Regions from separate parts of the Mesorhizobium sp. M0217 genome, predicted to be linked through region 2. Evidence: riboswitches for the same ligand, from Rfam matches in the RefSeq annotation. Region 2 holds a riboswitch; each other region holds the start of a gene.
The links. Region 2 has a riboswitch for cobalamin ahead of NKJ18_RS06880 (DUF1636 family protein). Riboswitches for the same ligand answer to the same signal wherever they lie in the genome.
Positions count from the first base shown of each region.

Region 1 (9,945 bases), on a different contig from region 2:
TGGCTGTTCGTCGGCCCGGCGATGATCATCCTCACCGTCTACCTGATCTATCCGGTGGTGGCGACGCTCTGGCTGTCCTTCCTCGACCGCGGCGGCCAGCATTTTGTCGGCTTCGCCAACTATGAATGGGCGTTCGGCGACCGCGAGTTCCGCAACTCGATCCTGAATAACATCATCTGGCTGGCGGTGGTGCCCGCCGCCTGCACCTTTCTAGGGTTGATAATCGCCGTGCTCACGGACAAGATCTGGTGGGGCACAATCGCCAAGAGCCTGATCTTCCTGCCGCTGGCGATCTCCTTCGTCGGCGCCAGCGTGATCTGGAAATTCATCTACGAATATCGCGGCGAGGGCCAGACGCAGATCGGCCTGCTCAACGCCATCATCCAGTATTTCGGCGGCCAGCCGCAGGTCTGGATATCGCTGCCGTTCTGGAACAATTTCTTCCTGATGATCATCCTGATCTGGATCCAGACCGGCTTTGCCATGGTCATCCTGTCTTCGGCGTTGCGCGGCATCCCCGAAGAGACGCTTGAAGCCGCGGTCATCGACGGCGCCAATCCGTTCCAGATCTTCTGGAAGATCATGGTGCCGCAGATCTGGGGCACCATCGCCGTGGTCTGGACGACGATCACCATCCTGGTGCTGAAAGTGTTCGACATCGTGCTGACCATGACCAACGGCCAATGGAACAGCCAGGTGCTGGCCAATCTGATGTTCGATTGGATGTTCCGCGGCGGCGGCGATTTCGGCCGCGGCGCCACCATCGCCATCATCATCATGATCGCGGTCATCCCGATCATGGTCTGGAACATCCGCCAGGCGAACAAAGAGACGGGAGGACATTGAGATGGCCGTCGCGACCGGAAAGTCCTTTGCCAGCCGCTTCGGTGTCCACATCGCCGTGCTTGTCTTCGTCGCCGTCTGGACCGTGCCGACGCTCGGCATCCTGGTCTCGTCGCTGCGCGACAAGGACCAGATCATCGCCTCGGGCTGGTGGAACTCGTTCTCCAGCTCCAGCCAGACTGAAGCCGGCCGCCTGCCGCCGGCCTCGGCGCAGGTCGAGAAGGACGGCAAGTTCGTGCTTGCCGGCAATATCTTCGGCGACGGTGCTGCGCGCAACATCAGCGCCTTCGGCGTCAAGTCGGCGGCACCGACGCAATATCCGGCCGGCACCACTGCCGATCTCGGCGACGGCGTGACCTTGCAGCTCAATGCCGACGGAACGTTCGTCATGAGTTCGCCCAAGGCTTTCGAAGGCGACCGTGGCCAGCGCGTCTATTACGCCTCGTCGGCGCCACCGAAATTCACCACCGACAATTACAAGACCGTGCTGTTTTCGGAGGGCATCGGCCGCTCGTTCATAAACTCGCTGACCGTCACCATCCCGGCGACGGTCATCCCGATCCTGATCGCCGCCTTCGCCGCCTATGCATTGGCGTGGATGCGTTTTCCCGGCCGCGCCTTGCTGATCGCCACAATCATCGGCCTGCTGGTCGTGCCGCTGCAGATGTCCTTGATCCCGCTTTTGAAGATCTACAACGGCGTCGGCATCTTCTTCGGTGTGCCGTCGAAAACCTATCTCGGCATCTGGCTGGCGCATACCGGCTTCGGCCTGCCCTTCGCCATCTATCTCCTGCGCAGCTATATTGCCGGCCTGCCGCGCGAGATCATGGAATCGGCGCGCATAGATGGCGCCAGCGATTTCGAAATCTTCGTCAAGATCGTGCTGCCGCTGTCCTTCCCGGTGCTGGCGTCCTTTGCAATCTTCCAGTTCCTGTGGGTGTGGAACGATTTGTTGGTGGCAATGGTTTTCCTCGGTACCGAAGGGGACCAGATCGTGCTGACCGCGAAGCTCAACGCGCTGCTCGGCTCGCGCGGCGGCGACTGGGAAATCCTGACGACATCGGCCTTCGTCACCATTATCGTGCCGCTGATCGTGTTCTTCTCGCTGCAGCGCTATTTCGTCCGCGGGCTGCTGGCCGGCTCGGTCAAAGGAGGTTGAGACTTATGCAAGCCGCTTTGAAGGCGACCTCGAAGCCCGATCTCGCCGTCGATCGCGACTGGTGGCGGGGCGCGGTGATCTACCAGATCTATCCGCGCTCCTATCAGGACTCCAATGGCGACGGCATCGGCGACCTCAAGGGCATCATCCGCAGGCTGCCCTACATCGCCTCGCTCGGCGTCGACGCCATCTGGATTTCGCCCTTCTTCAAGTCGCCGATGAAGGATTTCGGCTACGACGTCTCGGACTATTGCGACGTCGACCCGATGTTCGGGACGCTCGCCGATTTCGACGCGCTGGTTGCGGAAGCCCATCACCTCGGCCTCAAGGTGATGATCGACGAGGTGCTGTCGCACACCGCCGACAACCATCCATGGTTCAAGGAGAGCCGCGCCAGCCGTAGCAATCCCAAGGCCGACTGGTATGTCTGGGCCGACGCCAGGCCGGACGGCACGCCGCCCAACAACTGGCTGTCGATCTTCGGCGGCTCGGCCTGGCAGTGGGACACCAGCCGCCAGCAATATTATCTGCATAATTTCCTGTCCGAGCAGCCGGACCTCAACTTCCACAATCTGGAAGTCCAGGACGCGCTGCTCGACGTCACCCGCTTCTGGCTGGAGCGCGGCGTCGACGGCTTCCGCCTCGACACCATCAATTTCTACTTCCACAGCCAGGGGCTGGAGAACAATCCGCCGCTGCCGCCCGAAGAGCGCAACGACCAGACAGCACCTGCGGTCAATCCCTACAACTACCAGGACCATATCTACGACAAGAGCCGGCCGGAAAACCTTGCCTTCCTCGAACGGTTCCGGGCGCTGCTCGACGAATATCCGGCGGCCGCCGCGGTCGGCGAAGTCGGCGATTCGCAGCGTGGGCTGGAAGTGGTCGCCGCCTACACCGCCGGCGGCAAACGCGTCCACATGTGCTATTCCTTCGATTTCCTGGCGCCGGAAAAGATCAGCGCCGCCAAGGTGCGCCAGGTGCTGGAAGCCTTCGGCAAGGTCGCCAGCGACGGCTGGTCGTGCTGGGCCTTTTCCAACCACGACGTGATGCGTCCGGCCTCGCGCTGGGCCGCCGACGAAGCCGACCCGGCCGCCTATCTGAAGGTTATCTCGGCGCTGCTGATGTCGCTGCGCGGTTCGGTCTGCCTCTATCAGGGAGAGGAGCTTGGGCTGGGCGAAGCCGAGTTGCAGTTCGAGGATCTGCAGGACCCCTACGGCATTCGCTTCTGGCCCGAATTCAAGGGCCGCGACGGCTGCCGCACGCCGATGGTGTGGGATGCAACCGCCAGCAATGCCGGCTTTTCGACGGCCAAGCCATGGCTGCCGGTGCCGGGCAAGCACTTGTCGCAAGCGGTCAATGTTCAGCAGGGCGACGCGGCCTCGCTGCTCGAGCACTACCGGCGCTTTCTCGGTTACCGCCGCCAGCATCCGGCCCTCGCCAAAGGCGACATCGAGTTCATCGAAAGCGAGGGCGACACCGTCGCCTTCACCCGCCGTGAGGGCAATGAGCAGATCGTCTGCGTCTTCAATCTGGCCAGCAAGCCGGCCGAGGTCGATCTCGGTGGTCAGGCGCTGCTGCCATTGGCCGGGCACGGTTTTTCGGGACAATCCGGCACAGGTTCCATCCGCCTCGGCGGCTACGGCGCCTGGTTCGGGCGCATCGACTGAGTTTTTGACGAAACTGGATTTTTTGAGGAAATCCAGGTTCTCTAGGGAAATCACGGGAGGAAATTATGGCCGATGTCACGCTGAGACAGGTGAAGAAATCATACGGCAATCTGCACATTCTCCACGGCATCGACCTCGACATAAAGTCGGGCGAGTTCATCGTCTTCGTCGGCCCGTCGGGTTGCGGCAAGTCGACCTTGCTGCGGTCCATCGCCGGGCTTGAGGAGATCACCTCCGGCGAGCTGAAGATCGCCGGCGAGGTGGTGAACGACGTGCCGCCTTCCAAGCGCGGCATTGCCATGGTGTTCCAGTCCTATGCGCTCTATCCGCACATGACCGTCTACGACAACATGGCCTTCTCGATGAAGATCGGCAAGGAAAGCAAGGCCGAGATCGACAAAAGGGTGCGGCAGGCCGCCGAAATCCTGCAACTGACCAAATATCTCGACCGTCTGCCCAAGGCGATGTCGGGCGGCCAGCGCCAGCGTGTCGCCATTGGCCGCGCCATCGTGCGCAACCCGAAAGTGTTCCTGTTCGATGAGCCGCTGTCGAACCTCGACGCCGCACTGCGCGTCGCCACCCGCATCGAGATCGCCAAGCTCAAGGAATCGATGCCTGCCACGACCATGATCTACGTCACCCACGATCAGGTCGAAGCGATGACGCTGGCCGACCGCATCGTGGTGCTGAAGGACGGCCATATCGAGCAGGTCGGCACGCCGATGGACCTCTACAAGAAGCCCGGCAATCTGTTCGTCGCCCAGTTCATCGGCTCGCCGGCCATGAACATCCTGCCGGCGACGATCGACAGGACGGGCAACCCGACAATCGTCAGCCATGTCGGCGGCCGCAAGGCCACGGTGCCGATTGCAACGCCGGCGTCAGCCAAGGGTGCGGCGGTCAGCTTCGGCGTGCGGCCGGAGGATCTGTCGGTCGCCACCGGCACGGAATATCTTTTCGAGGGCGTGGTGGACTATGTGGAGCAGCTCGGCGAGGTGCAGCTGGTCTATATCGATATCGGCCGCGCCGACCTGCCATTGGTGACCAAGCTGCCCGGCAATGTCGAGGTCAAGCGCGGGGCAAAGCTGCGGCTGACCGCGGATGCCGGGGACCTGCACATCTTCGACGCCGATGGGCACTCCTTCTCGCTCAAGCCGGTGGAAGTGAAGGCGGCTTGAGATAGCTGCGTCGTACAGGCATGAAAAAAGAGCGGCGGGCTAGGCCCGCCGCTCTTTTTTAAGCTTCGGCTGTTAGTTGTTGCCGAACCGATCCCTGTCGCTGCTCTGAGGAACGAACTTCTGTTGGTCGTCCGACGAGTTCAGCAGCTTGTAGACCGCCGAGTTGGTGCCGGTCGACGAAGTGCGGGTGGTGTCGACGGCAGCGGCCGGCTGGTTGGCGCCATTGGAGCCATAATTGTCGCTGCCGGCAAAGGCAGCGCTCGAAACAGCCAGAACGGCTGCGGCGGCGAGAACGATCTTCTTCATTTTAGTCTCCTGAATTTTTCTGATGCCGCCAGCTGCAGCGGATAAGCCCGCCACGTGCTGGAAACCGGCTTTAGCGGCCGAAAAGGTTACGGTCGGCACCGTGGGCAGGCGCCTGCTCGGCTGGAGCCGACTTCTCAACCGAAGCCGTATGGCCACTATCGGTCGACGTAATCGCAGGCTGGTTGGCGCCGTTCGAACCGTAGTTGTCGCTGCCGGCGAAAGCGCTGCCGGAGATGGCCAAAACGGCGGCGGCAGCAAGGATGATCTTTTTCATTTCAAATACTCCTGAATTTTTTGGGATCCCGAGAGCGACGGGTTAGCCGCCCTTCTTTGGTCGGGATCAGCGATTGCCGTAGAGGTCGCGGTCGGCGCCCTGAACGACAGGCTGCTTGTCAGCGTGCGCCGGCTTCTGAATGGAAGCCGTATACGAGCTGTCGACCGAGACGGCTGGCTGGTTCGCACCATTGGAACCGTAATTGTCGCTACCGGCGAAGGCGCTGCCGGTGATCGCCAAAACGGCTGCGGCAGTGAGGATGATCTTTTTCATTTTTAGTACTCCAGTTTGTCTGTCCGTCTAGCGGCGTGTCTTGGGAGGAATTCGCGTCGTTCGGACAGCCCCGATGTGGGAAAGCCATAGGCTGGTTTCCAATCACGAAGTTGTTCCGTGTGGACCACGGTCCTGCACCTTGAAATTGTGCCAGGAAGTTCCTCTATGGTAATTTATCGCATTGTTTTCAGTCGCTTATGCCGAACCGAGTGGTTCGCTCCGATGTCGGTTTCCGGGCCGTCGTTCACACCGTCCTGCACGCATTGTCAACAGAAACGAACCGTTCGGTTCGATTAGAGATTGCTAATAGTAACTTTTCGATACCGTTGAGCCCTTTTTGCCCCCGATCGAACTGGATCCGCAGCGATTCGAAACGGCGATGATGGCGTCGCAAGAAACGTCTCAGCTCTTTGACCGGCGGCGGGGGGCGTATGCCGCGCGTGTCGCGCCGCATGGATATGATGTCGCTTTCATGCCGACGTCGCGATCGCTGCCGTGATTAGATGATCGCATCTCAGGTGCCGCTTCGTGACGACGCAGCGGAGAATTGGGAAGCCGGTCAGAATCCGGCGCTGCCCCCGCAACGGTGGTGGAGTTGAAGTCGCAACGGGAGACCACTGGGCAAGAGCCTGGGAAGGTGTCGCGATGGTCCGCAAGGACAACTCCAGAGCCCGGAAACCAGCCCGAGATGCATAGACTCGACTGATCGCGGTGGGCGGTCAAGAGGTGGATAGTGCATGTCCGGCGCCGCGCCGGCCTGCGTCCGATCCTTCCTCCATCACCACCAAGTTCAGTCCTTAAACCACGAGGACAGAACTATGGATACGCGCAACGACATGCTGAGGCTCCTGAACGGCCGCAAGCAAGGCTTTTCGCTGGAACAGCCCTTCTACACCGACCCGGACTATTTCAAGCTCGACATGGAGCTTATCTGGTATCGCGACTGGCTGTTCATCGGCCATGATTGCGAACTGCCGAAGCCCGGCAGCTATATCACCGTGCAGATCGGCGATTATCCGGTGGTGCTGGTCCGCGACCAGAAGGGCAACATCAACGCCTTTCACAATTCCTGCCGCCATCGCGGCAGCCGTGTCTGCAACACTGAGAAGGGCATGGCGGCAAAGCTTGTCTGCCCCTATCACCAGTGGACCTACGAGCTTGACGGCCGGCTGCTGTTTGCCCGCCAGATGGCCGACGGTTTCGACAAGAGCCAGTTCGGCCTGAAGCCCGTCGCCTGCGAGAGCGTCGGCGGCTACATCTTCATCTGCCTGGCGAAAGAACCTGCCGACTTTGCGCCGATGCGCGCCATGATAGAGCCCTACCTCAAGCCGCACCGGCTGAATGAAGCCAAGGTCGCCTTCGAGAGCACCATCATCGAGAAGGGCAACTGGAAGCTGGTCTGGGAAAACAACCGCGAATGCTATCACTGCGCCGGCAATCATCCAGAGCTGTGCAAGACATTCCCCGAAGCGCCGACGGTGACCGGCGTGCAGGGCGCCGACAGCGATCCGGAGATGCTGGCGCACTGGGCGAAATGCGAGGCGGCGGGCCTGCCGAGCAAGTTCCGCATCGATCCGGCCGGGCAATACCGCGCCACCCGCGCGCCGCTGCTGCGCGATGCCGTCAGCTACACGATGTCCGGAAAGCGCGCGGTGACGAAGAACCTGTCCGACACTGTTGCCGCCGACCGCATCGGCACCTTGATGCACTACCACTATCCGACGACCTGGAACCACATACTGATCGACCATGCGGTCACCTTCCGGGTGCTGCCGATCAGCGCCACCGAAACCGCGGTGACGACCAAGTGGCTGGTGCACAAGGATGCGGTCGAGGGGGTCGACTACAACCTTGAGGAGCTCACCCATGTCTGGACCGAGACCAACGACCAGGACCGCCGCATCGTCGAGGAAAACGCCTTTGGCATCCTGTCTCCGGCCTATGAGCCCGGCCCCTATTCGGAGCTGCACGAGGGCGGCGTGATCCAGTTCGTCGAATGGTACGCGGCCTTCATCGGCCCGCGCCTTGCCGAAGGCGGCCGGCCGGCGCTACGCAGCGTCGCGTGAGCTGGAGCAGGCGAAGAGGGACCAGAGGATGAATGCGATGACGGATCTTGGGCTCTATCGCCATCTTGACCAGATGGCGCCGTGGAACGATAGGCTGCAGGTGCTGGAAGTGATCGGCGTCAGCGACGAGGCGCCCGACGTCAAGACCTTCACCTTCCGCTCCGACAACCAGACCTGGTTCCGCTACAAGCCGGGCCAGTTCCTGACGCTGGAACTGCCGACACCGGACGGGCCGCTGATGCGCACCTACACGCTGTCGTCGTCGCCATCGCGGCCGTTTTCGATCGCGGTGACGGTCAAGGCGCAGGCCGGCAGCATCGGCACGCGCTGGATGTTCGACCATCTGGTGCCCGGTTCGCATGTCAAGGCCTACGGACCGGCCGGCGACTTCTCGTTGCACAGCCACCCGGCGGCCAAATACCTGTTCATTTCCGCCGGCTCCGGCGTGACGCCGATGATGTCGATGCTGCGCTGGCTGAACGACTGCGCGCCATGGACCGATGTCGGTTTCGTCAACTGCGCGCGGCGTGCCGAAGAGATCATCTTCCGCAAGGAACTCGAACTGCTCGGCGGCCATATGCCCGGCCTGTCGCTCGGCTTCATGATCGAGGAACGTTCCAGCCGCGAAGGCTGGTACGGCCATATGGGGCGCATCGATGCGATCCGGCTGCCCTTGCTGGCTCCGGATTTCCGCGAGCGCGAAATCTTCTGCTGCGGCCCCGATCCGTTCATGCGCGCCGTGCGCGGCATGCTGGATGCCGCCGGCTTCGACATGACGAAATACCATCAGGAGAGCTTTGCCGCGCCTGTGATGGAGGAAATTCCGGCGCCGTTTGCCTCCCCGGTCGAGGACGGCATCGCTGCACCTGTCGAAGCCGTGACGCCGATCCGCTTCTCGCTTTCGGAGGTCGATGCCGGCTGCGTCGCCGGCCAGACCGTGCTGCAGACCGCGCGCAGCTCGGGCGTGCGGATTCCCGCCGCCTGCGAGTTCGGCCTGTGCGGCACCTGCAAGGTGAAGAAGGTCTCCGGCGAAGTCGAGATGAGCCACAATGGCGGCATCCTCGACCACGAGATCGATGACGGTTTCATCCTTGCCTGCTGCTCGAAACCGTTGTCGGCGCTCGAAATCGAGGCTTGAGCCGGTCGACTTCGCCGCAACGGTCGCCGACGCAGGCGGTGTTCGCGGGTCTTTGTCTTGCCAAGCATAGGCCGAGTGATTTAGACGCACTTAGGAAGGGCTGGCAGGCCGTGAAACTGGCGCATCCCTTCATGGGCGCATGGAACGGGGGACAGAGCGATGCAACAGCGGGTCTACGCGGTCGCAAGCAAGGACATCGTTTTCGAATCATTCGATGGCGAAGCCGTCGTTCTCGATCTTTCGAACGGCAAGTATTTCGGCTTTTCCGATTCCGGCAGCCGGGTCTGGCAGGCTTTGTCGTCCGGCGTCGCCACTGAAGCGCTGGTCGGAGCTGCCGCGGCCGCCGCAAAAATAAGCCTGGCCGACCTCGAAAGCTTCGTTGCCCGACTGCTCGATTTCGGGTTGCTTGCACCAGCCGAAACACCGGCGCAACCGCTTTCGGGCGAGCTGTCGTCTGCGCTTGCTGCCAGCAATGAGCCGCTCAAGGTCGATGTCCACGACGACCTTGCCGATCTCATCATTGTCGACCCGATCCATGAGGTCGAGGAACCTCTCGGCTGGCCGGCGGTGAAACAGGCATAATCGTTTCCCTAAAGCGCGTCGCGTTTGAACGGACTCAGGCGACGCGGTTTAGATCTTTGATTTTATGCATGTCGTCGTCTCAAAACCGGGGCCACCCCGAGCGACATGCATCAGGCGACCCGGCGCAATTCTGGACGCTGGAACAACGAACACATGCCTTTGATCACGCTGCAAACCCTGCCGGATTATGCCCGCCATGTGCTGGCGGCCGCGGAAAGCGCCGCCGCCTTCTATCCCGTTACCGCCGGGGTGCGGTTGCCGGGACTGGACCTGAGTGTCCACCTCGACCATGGCACGCTGGCGGAAGCCATGAGCCATGCCTTCATACCGGCCCCGGAAAATCCGTCTGCATCTGACGGCTGCCGCATTTTCGTCGCCCACCCGGCCATCGATGGCGTCCCCGCCCCGGCCACCTGGGGCCGAGGCGATTACAACCATCATGCCTTTGCCAACCGG
Region 1 covers NZ_JAMYSN010000006.1:7,715-17,659, forward strand. The annotation lists gene NKJ18_RS12415 (carbohydrate ABC transporter permease) at 1-846, shown strand, start outside; gene NKJ18_RS12420 (carbohydrate ABC transporter permease) at 848-2,002, shown strand; gene bglA (beta-galactosidase BglA) at 2,008-3,672, shown strand; gene NKJ18_RS12430 (ABC transporter ATP-binding protein) at 3,738-4,850, shown strand; gene NKJ18_RS12435 (DUF680 domain-containing protein) at 4,923-5,156, opposite strand; gene NKJ18_RS12440 (DUF680 domain-containing protein) at 5,227-5,430, opposite strand; gene NKJ18_RS12445 (DUF680 domain-containing protein) at 5,497-5,703, opposite strand; cobalamin riboswitch at 6,203-6,404, shown strand; gene NKJ18_RS12450 (aromatic ring-hydroxylating oxygenase subunit alpha) at 6,522-7,769, shown strand; gene NKJ18_RS12455 (FAD-binding oxidoreductase) at 7,807-8,907, shown strand; gene NKJ18_RS12460 (PqqD family protein) at 9,067-9,489, shown strand; gene NKJ18_RS12465 (serine kinase) at 9,643-9,945, shown strand, end outside.
Region 1: it holds a riboswitch for cobalamin, as region 2 does, so the genes downstream of both, NKJ18_RS12450 (aromatic ring-hydroxylating oxygenase subunit alpha) here and NKJ18_RS06880 (DUF1636 family protein) in region 2, are expected to answer to the same signal.

Region 2 (9,945 bases):
CGGCCGGATGCGCAGGCAGGAGTGCCGGGGCAGGCGGCGATGCGGGTGCGCGGGTCGGCGGCGGTGGTAACGAAGCCAAGGGCGGCGGCGGTGGCTCGCAGGGGGTGGTTTGCGGACGACGGTTGGCCGAGGAACAGCAAGGCGCGGCCGGGGGCGAGGCGGATTTCGGCGGTGCCGAGGTTCGACGCTCGGCTGGCAAGGTCGATAAGGTTTTGCGCTGGCATGCTGCCGAAGGGCAGGCCGATGCCGAGGGCGTGGCCGGTGTTCAAGTCGAAGAGGCCAATCGGCGAGCGAGAGCGCTCTACGGCGCCCCCCTCTGTCCTGCCGGACATCTCCCCCACTTGGGGGGAGATTGTGCTGTCGCCGCCGGTTTCGCCAGTTTTCAACGTCGAAGGCGAAGAGCTGACAGCGAAGCTGCTGATCTCCCCCCTTGTGGGGGAGATGTCCGGCAGGACAGAGGGGGGCGCGAAGGAATGCCAACCTGCGAGAGACGCTAGCTGCCTCTCCGACAAATCCCTCGCATGTGCCTCCCGGCCTTTCTCCGCGGTCATCCTGAGGGCAGCAACCGCAATATCGCGCGCTGCATCCTCATCGGCCGTCGCAAGCGGCCTCGCGCTTTGGCCATCGCCGGCAACAGACAAAGCCCACATAACGTTGCCGCCGTCCCGCACCGCCTTCAGCCTGACATCGGCCGTCACCCCCTCCATCGTCAGCTGCCCACCACCATCGACAACCACCGACACCTTCGGTCCGAGCCTTGGCGTCAGCCCAGCTTCCTCGACCGCAGCCCTGATCCGCTCAGCCAAAGCTCGCGGATCGGCAATCTCCCGCGGATCGATGCCGGCCAGCGGCCCGGTCTCGACCGGCACGCCGGTACGCACTGCAATCCCCAGTGCATCGACCTCCGCCGCCAACAGCACGGCACTTTCCGCCGTCAGGCCGCGTATCTGCAGGCTGCCCCGTGCGGTCACTTCCATGATGCCGTTGCCGCGCTTCAAGGCGGATTCGCAGAGTCCGATCAGCGACTTGGGGGAAAGCCCTCCAGCAACCGGGTTGAGCCGCACCAGCAGGCCATCGCCGGTCTGCATCGGCGCCGAGAGAGCCGGACAGGCGCCGCGGCGCGAGAAGGCGTTCATGCCGCGACCCCGAGCGCCTCGGCCTCGGCGATCAACGCCGCGAGATCGTCGTCGATCGCGTTGCGCAAGGGATGCCAGAGACCGCGCCGGCGCGCCGACAGGAAGCGCTCGGCGATGACTTTGGCAGCGGCCGGATTTTCACGCAGGATGAAGGCGCGGACATCGGGATCGCCGACATAGGCGTCATGCACGGCCTCGATCAACGCGCCCGAAATGGCGTGCGTGGTTTCGGCAAAGCCGATGAGGCGGTCGACGGTTTCGGCAAACTCGGAAGCGCCGCGCGGACCATGCCGCATCTGGCCGGCTATAAAGCGCGCATTGACGGCTCGCGCCCGCACAACCCGCGACACAGCCTCGCCGACCGAGCGCGGCTTCGGCTTTTGCGGGTCGGTGGTGTCGAGCACGATGACGTCGGCATTTCGGCCCAATGCCGCAAGGGCGGCCGAAAAGCCGCCGATGAAGGCGACGTCGGCGGAGCCCTCGAGAATGTCGCGGCCGGGATCGTCGCCGGTGTGGACCAGCAGATCGGCCTCGGCGACGCGGGTCTCGAAAGCGCCGGGGGAGGCGATGCCTTCGCCCTCTGCGCCGCCATAAGCATGTGATGTCGCATCGAGATAGGCGCGGCCGATTTCTTCGCGCCCGACCCAGTCGCCGCTGGACAGCAGGTCCTCGACGCCGGCGCCGTAGGTGCCGGGCGAGGTGCCGAAGATGCGCGGGCCGATCTTGCCATCGGCACGGGTTCTGGCGGCGAGCGGGTTTTCCGAATCGTCCTCGTCGGACGCGGCAACGGCGTTGGCGGCGGCGTCGATCAGCGCGATCTGGGTCGGGAACATGTCGCGGAACAGACCCGAAATCCGCCAGGTGACATCGATGCGCGGGCGACCGAGCGTGGCCGGCGGCAGCACTTCGATGCCGGTGATGCGGCCGGTGGCCGAATCCCATTGCGGCCGGCAGCCCATCAGCGCCAGGCCTTGCGCGATCTCCTCGCCGCCGGTGCGCAGCGAGGCCGAGCCCCAGAGGTCGATGACCAGCGAGCGCGGCCAGTCGCCATGCGACTGCATATAGCCGCGCACGACTTCTTCTGCCGCCGCCTTTCCCAGATCGTAGGCGGTCGGCGTCGGCATGGTGCGCGGGTCGGAGGTGAACAGGTTGCGGCCGGTGGGCAGCACGTCGGAGCGGCCACGCGCCGGTGCGCCCGCCGGACCCGCCTTGATGTGACGGCCGTCGAGCGCCGCCAGCAGCGCGGCCTTCTCGGCTTCGGCGCTTTGCCGGCGCATGGCGTCGGGCTCGTCGTCGGGAGCGCGGCCATAGATGTGCAGGCCGTCCTTGATGGCGAAATCCTTGAGGTCGCAGAGCCAGGCGTCGATGCGGCGCAGCGCCTCGTCGGGCGCGTCGGTTTTGGCGACGCCGGCTTCGGAGGCGAGGCCGGTCTTTTGCGCGGTGTCGACGATCAGCTTGGCCAGACGATCGCGCCGGCGGCGGTCGAGGCCGTCGGCCTGGGCGTATTCGTCGACGAGGCGCTCGAGCTTGTGCTGCTCTTCATCAAGGCCAGCAGCTGCCAGTGGTGGCGGCAGATGGCCAAGCGTGACGGCTGCTATGCGCCGCTTGGCTTGCGCCGCCTCGCCGGGATTGGAGACGATGAAGGGATAGATGACGGGCAGCGAGCCGGTGACGATCTCGGGGAAGCAGTTTTGTGAGAGCGCTACCGTCTTGCCGGGCAGCCATTCCAGCGTGCCATGAGCGCCGACATGGATGAGAGCATGGATGCGGAGCGATTTGCGCAGCCACAGGCCGAAGGCGATGAGGTTGTGGCGGGGAGGGAGCGTCGGGTCGTGGTAATCGGCGCGGCGGTCGGCCGAGCGGCCACGGTCGGGGGCGAGAGCGACAGTGATGTTGCCGAAGGTGGCGGCGCGGAAGGGGAAGCCGCTCTTACCCTCCCCCTTGTGGGGAGGGTGGCCCGCAGCGCCGGGTGGGGGTGGTGCACCGCTACCCCCACCCCGTTTCGCGCTATCCGCTTCGCGAATGTCGCGAACCGACCCTCCCCACAAGGGGGAGGGTGAAGGAGCGCCCCATGCCGCCTCGACTGCAGCCAGTGCCTCAGCCGGCAAATCCTTTGAGAAGTCCAGATACTCATCCAGCCCCAGCCCACCATCGCTCCGCTCCAACGCGTCCAGCAGCGCACGCGGCGTTTCTGGAATCCCGTCAACGCGATAGCCCTGCTCCTTCAGGTCATGCAGCATGGCCAGCACGCTGGACGGCACATCCAGGCCCACTGCATAGCCAGTGCGGCCGGGCGCGCTCGGATAGTCCGGAATGAGGATCGCCAACTTACGCGTCGCGCGGGGCGTCTGCTGCAACCGTGTGAACGCCGCTAGCCTGTCCGCCACTTGCGCCACGCGATCCGGTTCCGGGCGGTTGGCGAAAGCGCGGTGGCCGAGCGCCGGGTCGGTCTCGCTCTCGCCCTTGAAGGAAATTGCGCCGGCAAGGATACGGCCGTCGAGTTCGGGCAGCACGACATGCATGGCGAGGTCGGCGGGCGCCAGGCCGCGCTGGTTGTTGTCCCAGACGTTGCGGCGGGTGGTGGCGACGATGACCTGGAAGACCGGCACGCCGGCGCGGTCGAACAGGGTTTGGACGCCGGGTTCGGCGCCGGAGGCGAAGGCGGTTGCGGTGATGATGGCGGCGGGGTTGAGCGAGGCCAGTGCGGTTTCGACGAAGGCCAGGGAGGTCGGGTCTTTGAGGCTGGAGACGAAGATCGGGATCGGTCTCATGCCGCGCTGGCGGAGTGCATCAAAGAGGGCATCGATTGGCGCGACATCGGCGGCCAGCAGCATCGAGCGGTAGAATAGGATGGGGATGATGGGAAGGTTGATGTTGTCTGCGCCGAGTTCCGGCCCACCCCCCTCTGTCCTGCCGGACATCTCCCCCGCAAGGGGGCAGATTGTGCTCTCATAAATGTTTTCGCCAATCGCAGACCTTGCGGAGATCTCCAAAGGAGCAGGAGAGGAGCCGCCTTTGGTAACGGCTGATCTCCCCCCTTGCGGGGGAGATGTCCGGCAGGACAGAGGGGGGTGTGAAGGAACGCCGACATCGGCAAAATTCAACTTGCCTACGACGCCGCGGCCAGGCTCGTAGTAGCCAGCTTTCGGCACGCTGACCGGGTCAGCCGCCCCCGCATCCCGTCCCGCCAGCCCCGCCAATCTTTGCACCAGCGCCGTCATATTCTCCGGGCCACCCTCGCGGAAATAACCAAGCAGGCCGTCCAGATCCTCGCGCGGCAGCGTCGAGGCTTCGATCAGCCTGAGATCCTCGTCGTGGCTCTCGCCCGGCAGCAGCGCCAGCTTGATGCCGTTCGCACCGGCAGTCGCGGCAAGCTGGTCGCAGCCATAGCGCCACCAGTCGTAGCCGCCGAGGATGCGCACCAAAATCACCTTGGCGTGGCGGGCGACGCTGTCGATCCAGAGGTCCACGGACATGGGATGGCGCAGGTCGCGCAGCGCCGCCAGCCGCATCGACGGCAGGCGGACGGCATCGGCCTTCCAGGCCGCCGCGAGGCCGGCGAGGTCGCTGTCGGTGAAGGACAGCGCCACGATATCCGCCGGCGTCTGCCGGAGATCAACTGGCTCGGCGAGATCGTCGAGCGAGGCGGAGGTCGTGGCGAGTATATGCATCGCGGCTCGTGCCTGAGATCAACCGGCGAGTATACGCTCGATCGCCGGACGGTTCAGCCCCTTCAGGCCAATGACGACGAGACGCGAGCGGCGATCGTCCTCGGCCGTCCAGGCGCGGTCATAGTAATGGTTGACGCGTGGGCCGACGGCCTGCAGCAAAAGCCGCATCGGCTTGCCGCCGACATCGACGAAGCCTTTTACACGCAACACGTTTTCCTGTTCGGCGGCGGTGGCGACGCGCTTGGCCAGGTCGTCGGGATTGGCGATCGAGGGGATGTCGACGATGAAGGTGTCGAAATCGTCATGCTCATGATCGAAAGCGCCGTCGTGATGCGACTTGCGGTTCTCGATGTCGTCTTCGACGGCGAGACCGAGGCCAAGCAGCACCGACGGGTCGACCTTGCCATGCGCAGTCGGCACGATTTTTACCGCGCGGGCGGAATGTTCATTGATGATGGCGTTGGCGCGGGCCGAACCGGGGGCGTCCATCAGATCGCTCTTCGACAGGATGATCAAATCGGCGCAGGCGATCTGGTCCTCGAACACTTCTTCGACAGGATCGTCATGGTCGAGCGTCTCGTCCTGAGCGCGCTGTGCCTGCAAAGCGTCCATGTCGTTGGCGACGCGGCCTTCGGCCAGCGCCGGGCCGTCTACCACGGCGATGACACCGTCGACGGTTACCCGGCTCTTCACGCTCGGCCACTGGAACGCCTGGACCAGCGGCTTGGGCAGAGCCAGGCCCGAGGTCTCGATCAGGATGTGGTCAACCTTCGGTGTCAGCGCGAGGATCTTGTCGAGGGCGGGCACGAAATCGTCGGCGACTGTACAGCAGATGCAGCCATTGGCCAGTTCGACGATGTTTTCCTCGGGGCAGGTGTCGATGCCGCAGCCTTTCAGGATTTCCCCGTCGATGCCGATGTCGCCGAACTCGTTGACGATGATGGCGATGCGCTTGCCGCCGGCATTTTCCAGGAGATGGCGGACCAGCGTCGTCTTGCCGGCGCCGAGGAAGCCTGTAACGACAGTGCAGGGAACACGGGAGAGGTTGGCGGCCGGGTTTGAAGCGTTCATCGTCAGTCCTTCAGCATGTCGAGGGGTGGGATGCGGGCAACGAGGCCGCGCTTGAGGCTATCGGGCCGGCCGCGCCACGGGATGAGGCCGTCGGCCGAAGTCGCGAAGAGCTTTGCGCCGGTAACGAGGTCGGCGCCGCTGGTTGCGGTCAGATCGCCGAAGACATAGCTCCAGCAGCCATCGCGCAGGATCGCGGCGCTGAGGCGGCGCTTGCAATTGCCGAGACATTCGGCGGTGCGGACCCGGATATCGCCGGCAGCGGCGCGGCGTGTGTCCTCAGCCAGCAATTCGCCGGCGCGCGGATGGGCGTCGGAACCGGTCTCATCGCGGCAGGAGGCGCAGACGATGACGGTCACGCCGGTCAGGGCGTCGTTGTCGCCGGACGCAATGTCCGCTGTGCCAGCCGAAAAACTGCTGTTCTGGTCCAAAAACCGTGCTCCTTGCCCGGAAACCCGCCAGGCGATCGGATACTTTGTCTCAGACGGCAGGTCTCCTGGCTCGCGGGTCGTCGCCTTGGTTAGCCGCCTTCCCGGTGTTACCCAGTGGCTTTCGGCCTTGGCTCGTCGCTTACAGTTGCGGGGACAGCCGCGGATTTGGGACCGAAATCCCGCACCGCATTCCCTCTTGGCCCTTGCCGTTGCGGGCAGGGGACCGTCTGCAGCGGATTTAGGCTTTTGCGGGCGGCGGTGTCAACGCACGGCTACGACATGGCGATGTCGGCCAGGGGTTTCCCCAGATTGCCGGCCGGCGTCACTTCGATGCGCTCAAGGCCAAGCCAGCCCTGCATCTCCTTTAGTTCCTCGAAAAGCTGTGCGGTGGTCTCAGGCGGTGCGCCTGCTTCGGCATAGGCGGCGTGGACGCGTAAGACACTCGCAGGCCGGTCGGCCTTGAGGTCGACGCGGGCGACGATCTTGTCGCCGAGCAAGAAAGGCAGCACGTAATAGCCATATTGCCGCTTGTCGGCCGGGGTGTAGATCTCGATGCGGTAGCGGAAATCGAAGAGACGCTCGGTGCGCGCGCGCTCGAAGACCACCGGATCGAAGGGGGCCAGCAAGGCGCGGGCCTCGATCTTTCGCGGCAGGCGGGCGTCCCTATAGAGGTAAGCCGGCTTGTCCCAACCTTCGACGTTTACCGGCAGCAACTCGCCCATCTCGACCAGTTCCTCCAACCGGCCCTTCATGTCGGCCGGCGACAAGCGGAAATAATCGCGCAGGTCACCCGACGTCGCGATGCCGTGGGCGCGGGCAGAAATGCGCAGCAATTCGCGGTGCGCGTCCTCGGCGGTCGGCACCGGCAGATCGAGGATCGCCTGCGGCAGCACGCGCTCGGGCAGGTCATAGAAGCGTTCGAAGCCACGGCGGTGCGCCGTGGTGATGCGTCCGGCCCAGAAGAGCCATTCGAAGGCGTGCTTGGCGTGGCTCCAGCCCCACCAGCCGCCCGAACCTTTCTGGCCTTCCAGTGCCGAAGCGGCAATCGGGCCGCGCTCGGCGACCGCGCGGTAGATCTCTTCGATATAGGCGGCGTGCTCGCGGCCCCATTTGGCGAGGCCGAGATACATTTCGTCGCCTTGCTCGGCCCGCTGCATGCGCCAGCGCATCAGCGGGTAGGTCTCGACCGGCAGGAACGAGGCCTCATGCGCCCAGTATTCGAACACCGTGCGTTTGCGGGTGATGGCCGCATTGTCGAGCAAAGCCAGCGGGTAGGGGCCAAGCCGCGAATAGAGCGGCATATAGTGGGCGCGCACCACCGCGCTGACGGAATCGATCTGCAGCAAGCCGGTGCGCGACAGCACGCGGGCGAGGTGGCGGCGATCGGGCGTGCCGACCGGGCGGGGATCGAGAAATCCTTGCGCGGCGAGCGCGATGCGCCTGGCCGCGGGGAGTGAGATTTTGTCCTTCGTCAAAGTGTCTTGCCTCGAACCATTTTCCCGACTTTAGCCGGCGATTCCGGTCATGCTAGCAGGCAAATGGCGGGAGATGTGTCAGGAGACAAAAGTGGAGTGAAAGATGAAGGAAATCAAACAGGAGGAGATCGGACCAGTTTTTCCCGGCCTGCCGTCCAGCACTGTCTTTTGAACAAGGTTTGACTTGCTTCGCTGAAAGCCGTGCGCTAACCCTCGCCGCGTTGCAGCAAAGGCACCTAAAACGGTTCAGCGGTTAAACTGTCGCGCTTCCGCATTAGGGTTGGTTGCTGTAATCAAAGTGGATTGGCCGCCAACGGAAAGCCGAGCATGAACGTACTCCTCAGTTCATACCTGCCCATCGTCCTCTTCATCGCCGTGGCCGCAGTTGTAGGCCTGTCGCTTATCATCGCGCCGTTCCTGGTGGCTTATCGCAATCCCGATCCGGAGAAGCTTTCCGCCTACGAGTGCGGGTTCAACTCGTTCGACGATGCCCGGATGAAATTCGACATCCGCTTCTACCTGGTGTCGATCCTGTTCATCATCTTCGATCTGGAAGTGGCCTTCCTGTTTCCGTGGGCGGTGTCGTTCTCGAAGATCGGCATGCTCGGTTTCTGGTCGATGATGGTGTTTTTGGCGGTGCTGACCATCGGCTTTGCCTATGAGTGGAAAAAAGGAGCGCTGGAATGGGATTGAACGACAGTTCCGGAACGCTCGTCGCGCCGAAGCCCAAAGGCCTGATCGACCCCAATACCGGACGTCCGGTCGGTTCCGACGATCCGTTCTTCCTCGAGATCAACAATGAACTGGCCGACAAGGGTTTTCTGGTCACCTCGACCGAGGCGCTGATCACCTGGGCACGCAGCGGCTCGCTGATGTTCATGACCTTCGGTCTCGCCTGCTGTGCCGTCGAGATGATCCACACCTCGATGCCGCGCTATGATTCGGAGCGGTTTGGCGTGGCTCCTCGCGCGTCGCCGCGCCAGTCGGACATAATGATCGTGGCGGGAACGCTGACCAACAAGATGGCCCCCGCTTTGCGCAAGGTCTACGACCAGATGCCGGAGCCGCGCTACGTCATCTCGATGGGCTCCTGCGCCAATGGCGGCGGCTATTATCACTATTCCTATTCGGTGGTGCGCGGCTGCGACCGCATCGTGCCGGTCGACATCTATGTGCCCGGCTGCCCGCCGAGCGCCGAAGCGCTGCTCTACGGCATTCTTCTCCTGCAGAAGAAGATCCGCCGCACCGGCACGATCGAACGGTAGACCCATGGCCGCATCCCTGAGCGAACTGTCGACCTATCTCGGCGAAAAGCTGCCGGGCCGCGTCACCGATGCGGTGCTTGCCTATGGCGAACTGACGATCTCGGTTGCTACAGACAATCTGATCGAGGTGACAAGCTTCCTGCGTGACAATTCGGGCTGCCAGTTCATTTCGATCATCGATATCTGCGGCGCCGACTACCCGTCGCGCGTCAAGCGTTTCGATGTCGTCTATCATTTGCTTTCGCCGAAGCAGAATTTGCGCATCCGCATCAAGGTGCAGGCCGACGAAGAGACGCTGGTGCCGTCGCTCACCGCTGTCTATCCCGGCGCCGACTGGTATGAGCGCGAGGCCTACGATCTCTATGGCGTGCTGTTCTCCGGCCATCCGGACCTGCGCCGCATCCTCACGGACTACGGTTTCGAGGGCCATCCCCTGCGCAAGGACTTCCCGCTGACCGGTTTCGTCGAGGTGCGCTACGACGACGAAGCCAAGCGCGTGATCTACGAGCCGGTGGAATTGAAGCAGGAATTCAGGAACTTCGATTTTCTCTCGCCATGGGAAGGGACGGACTACGTCCTGCCGGGCGATGAGAAGGCGAAACAGTGAGTAGGAAGTAGTGAGTAGTCAGTAGCAAAAGATTTGGAGCAACGGATCGAATCTTATCGCGACTTGAAGGTGTGGCAATCGGCGATGACGCTTGCTGAGGATTGCTACCGTTTCACCAAAGAGTTTCCGAGGGATGAGATTTACGGCATGACCTCTCAGATGCGCCGATCGGCGGTTTCGGTCGCAGCGAACGTCGCGGAGGGATACGGTCGGGAGAACAGAGGGTCGTTCGTTCAATTTTTGCGCATGGCGCAAGGCTCGTTGAAGGAACTGGAGACACACATACTGCTGG
Region 2 covers NZ_JAMYSN010000002.1:479,724-489,668, reverse strand. The annotation lists gene cobG (precorrin-3B synthase) at 1-1,136, opposite strand, end outside; gene cobN (cobaltochelatase subunit CobN) at 1,133-4,807, opposite strand; gene cobW (cobalamin biosynthesis protein CobW) at 4,826-5,878, opposite strand; gene NKJ18_RS06880 (DUF1636 family protein) at 5,881-6,306, opposite strand; cobalamin riboswitch at 6,345-6,549, opposite strand; gene NKJ18_RS06875 (winged helix-turn-helix domain-containing protein) at 6,579-7,781, opposite strand; gene NKJ18_RS06870 (NADH-quinone oxidoreductase subunit A) at 8,109-8,474, shown strand; gene NKJ18_RS06865 (NuoB/complex I 20 kDa subunit family protein) at 8,465-9,046, shown strand; gene NKJ18_RS06860 (NADH-quinone oxidoreductase subunit C) at 9,051-9,653, shown strand; gene NKJ18_RS06855 (four helix bundle protein) at 9,687-9,945, shown strand, end outside.

Region 3 (9,945 bases), on a different contig from region 2:
ACTGCTTTGTCGGCCAAATTGTTGACGGAACGCCCGGCGCCCATTGTTGCTACATGTCTAGATTCTTGGGGCGTTTTGGATGATGCAATCCACCATCTCACTCCAAAGGGCAGTGGAATCTGGAACAATGTCGCTTTTGTTCGCACGACATCCTTCGTGCCCGATTGGCATATCGTCTTTAACTCTGCTTCTCTTTTTGGGCTCCCTGTTGATATCGAGGCGAGCCCAAACAGGACAATTTTTGCAATCGGCGAACCGCCGACGAAAGCTCATCGCGCGTTTCATGAAGGGCAGGGGAAAAATACTATCGTCCTGACGTGTGACGCAGAGCTGGCTGCTCGGCAGAATGCAGCGCGCCGATTCGTTTTGTCTCCACCTATCACTCGGTCTTGGTCTGTAAACAAGACATATGACCAACTTCTGGTCAGCGAAGTCGTGGATAAGCCGCTTCGGCTCTCATGGATTACCAGTGACATCGCCCTGCTCAAAGGACATCGATATCGGCTGGCGTTTCTGGAACGGCTGACAAAGGAGCTCGATTTTGACCTGTTCGGCCGAGGTTTTCGGCTGATTGGAGATAAATGGAACGCACTCGCACCTTACCGTTACAGTATAGCGTTCGAGAATACTCGTGCTGATTACTATTTTACAGAGAAGCTTATGGACTGCTTCGTTGCTGAAACAATGCCGATTTATTACGGCAGCCCGGCAATCACGAGGTTCTTCCCTTCGGACTCTATGGTTCTGATTGACCCAGAGGACAAGAACGTAATCCCAAAAATTCAGGAAATCATCGACTCGGACCTCTGGAAGGAACGTCGCGGCGCAATAAGAGAGGCGAAGCGGTTGGTCCTCGAGAAATACAATACGTTTGCTTATCTCGCGGGCTTCATCGAAAGCGTTCAGGATAAACCCTTACCGCCGGAAATTATACACATCGATTCGCCTGAGGTCGATTTTGGAACAGACGAATGAAGTACTCCAACGCTCGCTTGGCGTGCCCGGCGGTCGGTGGTCTGGCGAGATCGGTACGGAACGCTCGGCGGAGAATGCCTGCTGCGCAGACGGGCCGGCACGGGCGCACGAGGTCATGCGCCCCCGGCTGCCGCTGATCAGACGAACTGGGGAAGGCCAGGAACGGAATTGAGGACCTCGTCCACGAGTTCGTCGCCGGCATGTTCCTTGGCGCAGGCGATCGTCTCGTTGGCGAGGCCGGCGATCTTTGCCATGCTGAGACCCTCACTCATCAATTGCTGGCCGAGCCCCATAAGGCCGCCACCCTCTGGGTCTTTGCCATGATACTTCGCTACTAATTCCGAAGCTCCCGGAATGGCCTCGATCATGCGCGCAACGGGACCGTCGGCCGCGTGGCTTTGCAGGAAACCCAGCATTAACCCAACGGCCTTCTCTGCGACAGCCGGGCCGATGCCGGCACCAGTGGCGATGCGCGGTAAGAATTCTTCCATGCAGGGTCTCTCTCTCTTTAATGAGGTTTACACGGGGCCCGTCCGGCGCCCAGCGCCCTTGGCCGAACCACAATTGAACTCCACAAAAATAGGCCGGCGGAAGTGCTATTGCGCGTAAAACCGCCTCTGTCAACGCAAGCTGCGTCGGACGTGCGTGTTTCGCAAACCGGAGATTCATTCCAATTCACTTCATTTCGCATTGGCAACCGCACAGATTGCGGTGGCTCGCTTATGGGCCAATGCCCCGCGCCCGTCAAATTATGACGACAACGTGGTCATCGCCTAGGATCTGTGGATCAAGGTGTGAGGCACTTACAGTCGGTGGACCTGCTCAAGCGCCGCGCCGACACAAGGGCTAGATTGGCGATACTGCGCGTGTTGGCCATGTCTTTCCTCGCGTGATGGGATGTTCGTAGAAGCGGAGCTATATGCCGGTGTGACGTCGATAAGGCGAACCGGCTATTCCGACAGGACATCCATACTGTCGCATAGACCGTCGCTGCTTAGGTATTGAAATCGCCATCGCTGGTGACATCACAATGTGCAGTCGGCGGGTGTCGACAAGGCCGATTCACGCAATCAGCAGGTCAGGAGGAACGAATGAACCCTGACGTTTCAGAAGCTCACTTTTCGCAAGGCGTGCAGAGCACATCGTGCAAGAGATTGCCAGTCTTGCGGACGCTATCGACTTTCTCAACGATGGCTGGAAGATCGCAGTGACCGATTCTACGAAGCCGCCCTCAGGGCGTGCTTTGATGCATACAAACGGTTGCCGAGCAGGGGTACTCCTCCTCCCTGAAGTCCAATGGAGAAGAGCGATCACTTCCAAAGGCTCCCAGCTCAGCCGCGAAAACAGGTGTCAGACCCCGGTCCTCTCCCTCAGCTGATCTAGCTCAGGGCGTTCATGAGCCGCAGATCGCATAGTGGCTGCGTGCACGACGCAGGAAGACAATTTATGAAAATCCTATTCAGAACGATGGCTGTCACCTTGCTGGCACCCACCGCCTTTGCTGCGGATTCGATCCCCACCGACCTCAGAGATACGGCATTGGCCACCTTCAGGGCTTTGCCATCCACCACGCCGACAGTCGCCAACAACCCGATCACCCCGGAAAAGATTGCTCTCGGCAAGGCACTGTTTTTCGATCCACGCGTCTCGGCGTCAGGCGTCTTGTCGTGCAACTCGTGCCACAACCTGGCCACCGGCGGCGACGACAATCACGAAACCTCGATCGGCCATGGTTGGCAGAAGGGACAGCGCAACGCGCCGACTGTACTGAACGCTGTCTTCAACATCGCTCAGTTCTGGGATGGTCGTGCCGCAGACCTGAAGGCTCAGGCGAAGGGACCGGTCCAAGCCGGCATCGAAATGGCCAATACACCGGACCAAGTCATCGCCACGCTCAAGTCCATGCCGCAATATGTCCAGTGGTTCGATGCAGCTTTTCCGGCTGAAGCCGATCGGGTCACCTTCGACAACTTCGCCAAGGCAATCGAAGCCTTCGAGGCGACACTGGTCACACCGGCCCCGTTCGACAGCTTCCTGAATGGTGATGAGCTTGCCATGACTTCCGAACAGAAACAGGGCCTGGCGCTTTTCATGGACAAAGGCTGCTCGTCCTGCCATGCCGGCATCAACGTTGGTGGGCAAGCCTATTTCCCATTCGGCCTCGTGGAACAGCCCAGCGCCGTGGTCCTGCCGGAAAAAGACAAGGGCCGATTTGCGGTCACCAATGCAGCCGATGACTACTATGTTTTCCGCGTGGCGCCGCTGCGCAACGTTGCACTCACCGCGCCATACTTTCATTCGGGCAAGGTTTGGGATCTGAAACAGGCCGTCGCTATCATGGGGACCACCCAGCTTGGCGTAGTACTGGCGGACGAAGAAGTTGACCTGCTTGTTGCCTTCCTCAACTCGCTGACCGGAGAGGCACCCGAGGTCGCCTATCCCATCTTACCCTCCGAAACGGCGACAACGCCCCGGCCTGTAACGCAGATCTCAGGAAAATAAAGGGCCAGCTGGCTGCGGACGTGGCAATCGACAATGATGCGACTTTTACTTGGACGGACGAATCGCGAGGTCCATTTCCGAATTGGCGGGACGCTAGCAATACCCGAAACCTGCCACCTCGCCCGTCGTCTGCGCGAATCAGCTGGGGAAGCGGACAGACGCGCTGCACCATATATTGTCGCCGCCTGAGCGAACATGCCAAGCAGTCTACTTTGAGAAACGACGTGTGTACGATTTGTTCGAGGCGCGGGGCCTGTATGTTCCCAAGGACCAATACTATAGCGTAGTGTCACATTTATATTTCTGCGGGATGAGGACACGTGCCGAAGGAAAATTGCACATTTTCGCCGTGTGGCTTATTTCCAAGAGTGTGATCGGTTTGGCATATTCCCGGCCGACATCCGCCAGCCGGCAACTCCCCACACGGTGAGGAAGAGAAGCCTCACGCCTGCACTTTCTGCCGGAGCGCGCGTGCTGCCGCGACCATGTTAATGAGGGCAGGGCGGACCTCCTCCCATTTGCGTGTTTTGAGGCCACAGTCCGGGTTTATCCACAGTTGGCCGTCGGACAGTCGCTCGCGGGCAAGCATGACTAAGTCCGAAATCTCGCCGACTTTCGGGACGCGTGGTGAGTGAATATCATAGACGCCGGGACCGATTTCGTTCGGATACTTGGAGTTCGTGAAGGCCTCCAACAGTTCCATCTTCGAGCGCGACGTCTCAATCGAAATGACATCCGCATCCATTCCAGCGATCGCGTGAATGATCTCGTTGAACTCCGAATAGCACATGTGGGTATGAATTTGAGTCGCGTCCTTTACACCCGTTGAAGCGATCCGGAAGCATTCGACAGCCCAGTCGAGATAGACTTTCCAGTCAGATTGGCGCAGTGGCAATCCTTCGCGAAACGCGGCCTCATCGATCTGGACCATCCTTGCGCCGGACCTTTCGAGATCCGTCACTTCGTCGCGGATGGCGAGCGCGATCTGGCGGCAGGCTTCGGAGCGGGGTACGTCGTCGCGAACAAAAGACCAGTTGAGAATGGTGACTGGGCCTGTCAGCATTCCCTTCACGGGCTTTTCCGTAAGCGACTGGGCGAATTGCCACCAGCGCACTGTCATCGGATTGCGCCTCGATACGTCGCCGAAAATGATGGGGGGACGCACGTACCGCGACCCATAGCTTTGTACCCAGGCATGCTGGGTGAAGGCGAAGCCAGACAGCTGCTCGCCGAAATGCTGTACCATGTCGTTTCGCTCGAACTCACCGTGCACCAGCACGTCCAGCCCGATCTCTTCCTGCCAGCGAATTGCAGCCTCGATCTCCTTCCTCAGGAACATCTCGTAGTCGACATAGCTCAGCTGGCCCTTCGCATGAGCGGCCCGCGCCTTGCGTACCTGCGGCGTCTGCGGGAAGGACCCGATGGTCGTCGTCGGGAACGGCGGCAGCCCGAGTGAGCCGGCTTGGACTCTGGAGCGCTCGGCAAAAGCGCTCTCTCGTCGCTTCGCGCTGTCGTCAATGCTAGCGATCCGCCCCTGAACAAGCGGGTCATGGATCCTCGTGGATGTCACGCGCGTGGCGGCAGCCTCGGCAGACGCTTTCAAAGCGCCAGCCACCGCATCTCTGCCTTGGGACAAGGCCCGGGCCAGCAACACCAATTCGTCGGTCTTCTGGGCCGCGAAGGCGAGCCACGAGCTGATGTCGGCGTCGAGTTCCGTCTCCATGCGCAGGTCGATCGGCACATGCAGCATCGAGCAAGAAGGCGCGATCTCGACGCGGTCCAAGGGCCAGCCGGCGACGATCGGTTTGATGCGGTCGAGAATGGCGGGCAGGTTCGCACGCCAGACGTTGCGGCCGTCGATCAAGCCAAGCGAGAGCACCAGATCCTTCGGAGCGAGCCGACCCACCGTTTCCAGCTGCTCGGGAGCGCGCACGAGATCAATATGCAGCCCGGCCAGGGGCAGAGAAACCGTGGTTTCGAGATTGTCTCCCAGATGCCCGAAATACGTAGCCAGCATGATCTTCAGCTCGGGCGCGGCTTTCGACAGCTGGCCATAGGCGAACTCGAACGCAGCTCGTTCGTTGGAGTTCAGATCGAGGACAAGCGCCGGCTCATCGATCTGCACCCAGTCGGCTCCCGACAGCTTCAGCCTCTGCAGGAGTTGCTCGTAAACGGGCAGCAGCCGCGGTAGGAGCGCGATAGGATCGAACCCTTCGGCAGGTGATTTCGCCAGCTTGAGGAAGGTGATGGGGCCAAGGATGACTGGGCGTGTGTGAATGCCGAGAGCTTTGGCCTCGAGGAAGTAATCGACGGGTCTCGTCGACGAGAGGGCGAACGTCTGATCATCATCCAGTTCCGGCACAATGTAGTGGTAGTTTGTGTCAAACCACTTGGTCATTTCCATCGCGGTTACACCGGGCCCATGAGCCGCCTCCTGGTGACCAGCGTATGCACAATCCTCCGTCTGACCCTGGTTGCCGCGCGCCATTGCGAAGTAGATGTCAAGTGGGACCTCGCCGCTATTCCAGCCGTAACGGGAGGGAATGGCGCCGACCATGGCTGCGGTGTCGAGCACATGGTCGTAAAGCGAGAAGTCGTTTGACGGTATTTTCGACACGCCGCGATCGCGCTGCTCTTCCCAGCTAGCGGCACGGAGCGCCTTCGACGTCGTGAGAAGGTCGCCAGCGGACGATTTTCCGGACCAGTAGCTTTCAAGCGCGAATTTCAATTCTCGCCGACGACCGAAGCGCGGCACGCCGAGCGTTGCTACAGGAATTTGCTGAGAGTCAGTCATGTCATACCCCGATGGTTGGGGCGTCGATGACAAGGAAGGCGCTAGCAGGCCGGCACGAACGCCGGGTTGCAGCGGCCACCGAGACACCCCGCCCGTGGACGTAATTCGTCGTGGCAGGTCTCCTGGCTCGCGGGGTCATAGCCTCTACCCCTCTTCCCAAGGCTATTCGCCTCAGTGACATGAGTGGGTTTGGCTCGCCGCTAACAGTTGCGGGGGCAGCGCCGGCATCGCACCGGCTTCCCTCTTAGCTCCGCTGCGGCAGCGCCGTGCGGAGAACCACGACGCGCAGACAATCACAGCAGCCCGCACCTCGTCAATACCGCATAACGAAATGTTTATGTCGTTATGTGGTACGTCCTTTACGTCTTTGTCTGCATTGTGAAATATTCAGTCCGCCCATTGCCGGAGCTGCACCCCTGCCACCGTTGTCCAACTAGCGGATTCCTGTCGGGCTGCGACGCAGCTTGGGTGAACGACCTGTTCTCATAGATTATTGGCATCCACTCGTCCGTGCCATGCTGGCAGAACAACAAGCCGAAGTGGGCCCGTCCCGTCCTGTAATGAGATTGACGAGGATGAAGCCCAGCTGCCAGTTCCGCTGGTCGCAGACCAATGGGAACCAGTCTGCCCGCATTCGGCATCCTTCGCTGCTACGCGGGACGTGATCGCAAGTTCAAGTGCTCCGACGGTCGCCGCGAGTTCTCCGTTACCTCAGGAACCTTATTGGCCTTCCACAAGCTGAGCTTCTGGAAAATGCCGGCGGCGATCTGGATATCGGTGAACGCCGTCAAGGCAAGCCCGCCTTGCACCTCTCCAGCGAGCTTTACGGCATCAGCATCGGTCAGTTCTCCGGAGCGAATGGCTGTCGATATGAGCGAGGTTTGACACAGTTCGGCCACTGCGCTGATCGTCTCAGCAGGGCAGCTGGTTAGTTGCTCGCCCACCTACAGCAACCCAGCCCGTTCCGCCTCGCGGCGCAAATTCTGCCTTGGCCTTGGGCCGATCTGCTGGATCACCAGGCCGGCCGCCAGCGAGCCAAGATCGCCGCAGGTCTTGAGGTCGCGGCCCTGCGTGTAGCCATGCAGGAAAGCGGCGGCGTAGAGATCGCCGGCGCCGGTGGTGTCGACCAACTCGCGGATCGTCGTCGCCTGGATGGTGACGGTCTCGTCGCCGCGCAGGATAACCGAGCCTTTTTCCGAGCGTGTGACGGCGGCGATCTTGCAGTCCTTGCGGATCTGCGCCACCGCTTCGTCGAAGGACGAGGTCTGGTAGAGCGACTTGATCTCGTGGCTGTTAGCAAAGACGATGTCGACAGTGCCCGAGCGCATCAGCTCGAGGAACTCGTCCCGGTAGCGGTCGACGCAGAACGAATCCGACAAAGTCATCGACACTTCGCGCCCGGCCTCGTGTGCGAGCTTCGCCGTCTGCCGGATCGCCTCCTTGGCGCGCGGCGGATCCCACAGATAGCCCTCGAAATAGGTAACCTTGGCGCCGGATGCCTTGTCGGCCTCGACGTCTTCCGGGCCGAGTTCGACGCAGGCGCCGAGATAGGTGTTCATCGAACGCTCGCCATCGGGGGTGACGAATATCATCGAGCGCGCCGTCGGCGGCTGTCCCTCAAGCGGCCTGGTGTCGAAGGCAACGCCCTGGGCATGGATGTCATGGGCGTAGATCTCGCCGAGCGGGTCGTTCGATACCTTGCCGAAGAATGCGGCGCGGCCGCCGAAGCTGGCGACGCCCGCCGCCGTGTTGCCGGCGCTGCCGCCCGAGGCCTCGATCGCCGGCCCCATGCGGCTGTAGAGCAGCTCGGCGCGCTTGGTGTCGATGAGGTTCATCGCACCCTTGATGATGCCGTTGGTCTCGAGAAAAGCGTCGTCGCACTGGGCGATGATGTCGACAATGGCATTGCCGATGCAAAGCACGTCAAAATCCGGCATCAATGTCTCCGCCTCGGAACCTGCCGGCTTCTCGCCACGCCGGCCGGGCCGGGTCTGCCCGGTGGGAATGGGCTTTCCGCTCGCCAATCCGTTCGCCGGCGGCTCTCACGGGGCGGCGAGTCCTGCCTCGCGACGCAATTCGTCCGCCCTGTCTGTCTTCTCCCAGGTGAAATCAGGCTCTTCACGGCCAAAATGGCCATAGGTCGCTGTATTGCGGTATATAGGTCGTAAGAGATCAAGCATCTTGATAATGCCTTTCGGTCTCAGATCGAACAACTCAAGAATGAGGCGCTCGATCCTGCTTTCCTCAACCCTGGCTGTCCCGAACGTGTTGACCATGACGGAAACCGGACTGGCCACGCCGATTGCGTAAGCAAGCTGCACCTCGCACACGTCCGCAAGTCCGCTAGCGACGATGTTCTTTGCGACATAGCGGGCCGCATAGGCAGCTGAGCGGTCAACCTTGGACGGGTCCTTGCCCGAGAAGGCGCCGCCGCCATGACGACCCATCCCGCCATAGGAATCGACGATGATCTTGCGTCCAGTGAGACCGCAGTCGCCGCGCGGCCCGCCGACTACGAACCGCCCCGTCGGGTTGACCAGAATCCTGATGCCTTCCGTCTCAAGGTGGGTCGGCAGGACAGGCTTTATGATTTCCTCAATGACGCCCTCGCGGACAGTCTCTTGCGAGACCTGCTCGTCATGTTGCGTCGACACGACGATCGTATCCAGGGCGACCGGGCGCAACCCCTCATAGCGCACTGAGACCTGGGATTTCATGTCAGGACGCAACCAGCCAAGCTGTTGTGCCTTCCGGACATACGCCTGCCGTTTCGTCAAGCGATGAGCGAGCTGGATTGGCAAAGGCATCAGGGTATCGGTTTCGCGGCATGCGTAGCCGAACATGAGGCCCTGATCTCCCGCTCCCTGCTGGAGGTCTTGCCCTCTGCCCTCGTCAACGCCTTGGCTGATGTCGGGCGACTGCTCGGTGAGGGCATGAACGACGGAGCAACGCCGGCCGTCAAAGCCGACGGCCTCGTCGTCGTACCCAATGTCGAGAATCGTATCGCGCGCAACTTGGCTATAATCCACCTGCGCATCGCTGGTAATCTCGCCAGCCAGAACGACTATCCCTGATTTTACCAACGCTTCACAGGCGACGCGCGCCTTGGGATCTGTGCGGAGGATGGCATCGAGGATGGCATCCGAGATGTTGTCGGCCAACTTATCCGGGTGCCCCGCGCCAACCGATTCGGAAGAGAACACGAACTGCCTAGCCATGAATACCTCGCTTCGGGTGTTGGATGTGGTATGGGCATTTTGCTTGGCCGACCTTACTTGTCGCAGATGCCCGGGACCTCGAACGCAGCGCACAAGTCGGCAACGTCTCTTCGCACGCAGGCATGGAGATCTTCGTCGTCTGGCCGCTGGAGGACGGAGTCAATGAAGCCAGCAATTTGCACCATTTCCACATCGCGCATGCCCATTGACGTCACTGCTGGCGCCCCCAGGCGAATTCCGCTTGTGACCGCCGGATGCCGCGGGTCGCCAGGCACCATATTAAAGTTTGTGATGATTCCTGCCTTTGCTAGTCGCTCGGCATAGGCCTTGCCCGATAGTGGCCGATCGCGAAGATCAAGGATCAGCATGTGATTGTCCGTCCCCCCGGTCACCAGGTCATAACCTCGCTCAAGCAGTGCATGTGCCAGAGCCTTGGCATTCTTGACCGTCTGTTGG
Region 3 covers NZ_JAMYSN010000025.1:10,060-20,004, forward strand. The annotation lists gene NKJ18_RS27015 (glycosyltransferase family 10 domain-containing protein) at 7-975, shown strand; gene NKJ18_RS27020 (hypothetical protein) at 1,113-1,466, opposite strand; gene NKJ18_RS27025 (cytochrome-c peroxidase) at 2,422-3,477, shown strand; gene metE (5-methyltetrahydropteroyltriglutamate--homocysteine S-methyltransferase) at 3,920-6,271, opposite strand; cobalamin riboswitch at 6,367-6,567, opposite strand; gene NKJ18_RS27035 (hypothetical protein) at 6,922-7,215, opposite strand; gene NKJ18_RS27040 (adenosine kinase) at 7,216-8,208, opposite strand; gene metK (methionine adenosyltransferase) at 8,314-9,489, opposite strand; gene glyA (serine hydroxymethyltransferase) at 9,543-9,945, opposite strand, start outside.
Region 3: it holds a riboswitch for cobalamin, as region 2 does, so the genes downstream of both, metE (5-methyltetrahydropteroyltriglutamate--homocysteine S-methyltransferase) here and NKJ18_RS06880 (DUF1636 family protein) in region 2, are expected to answer to the same signal.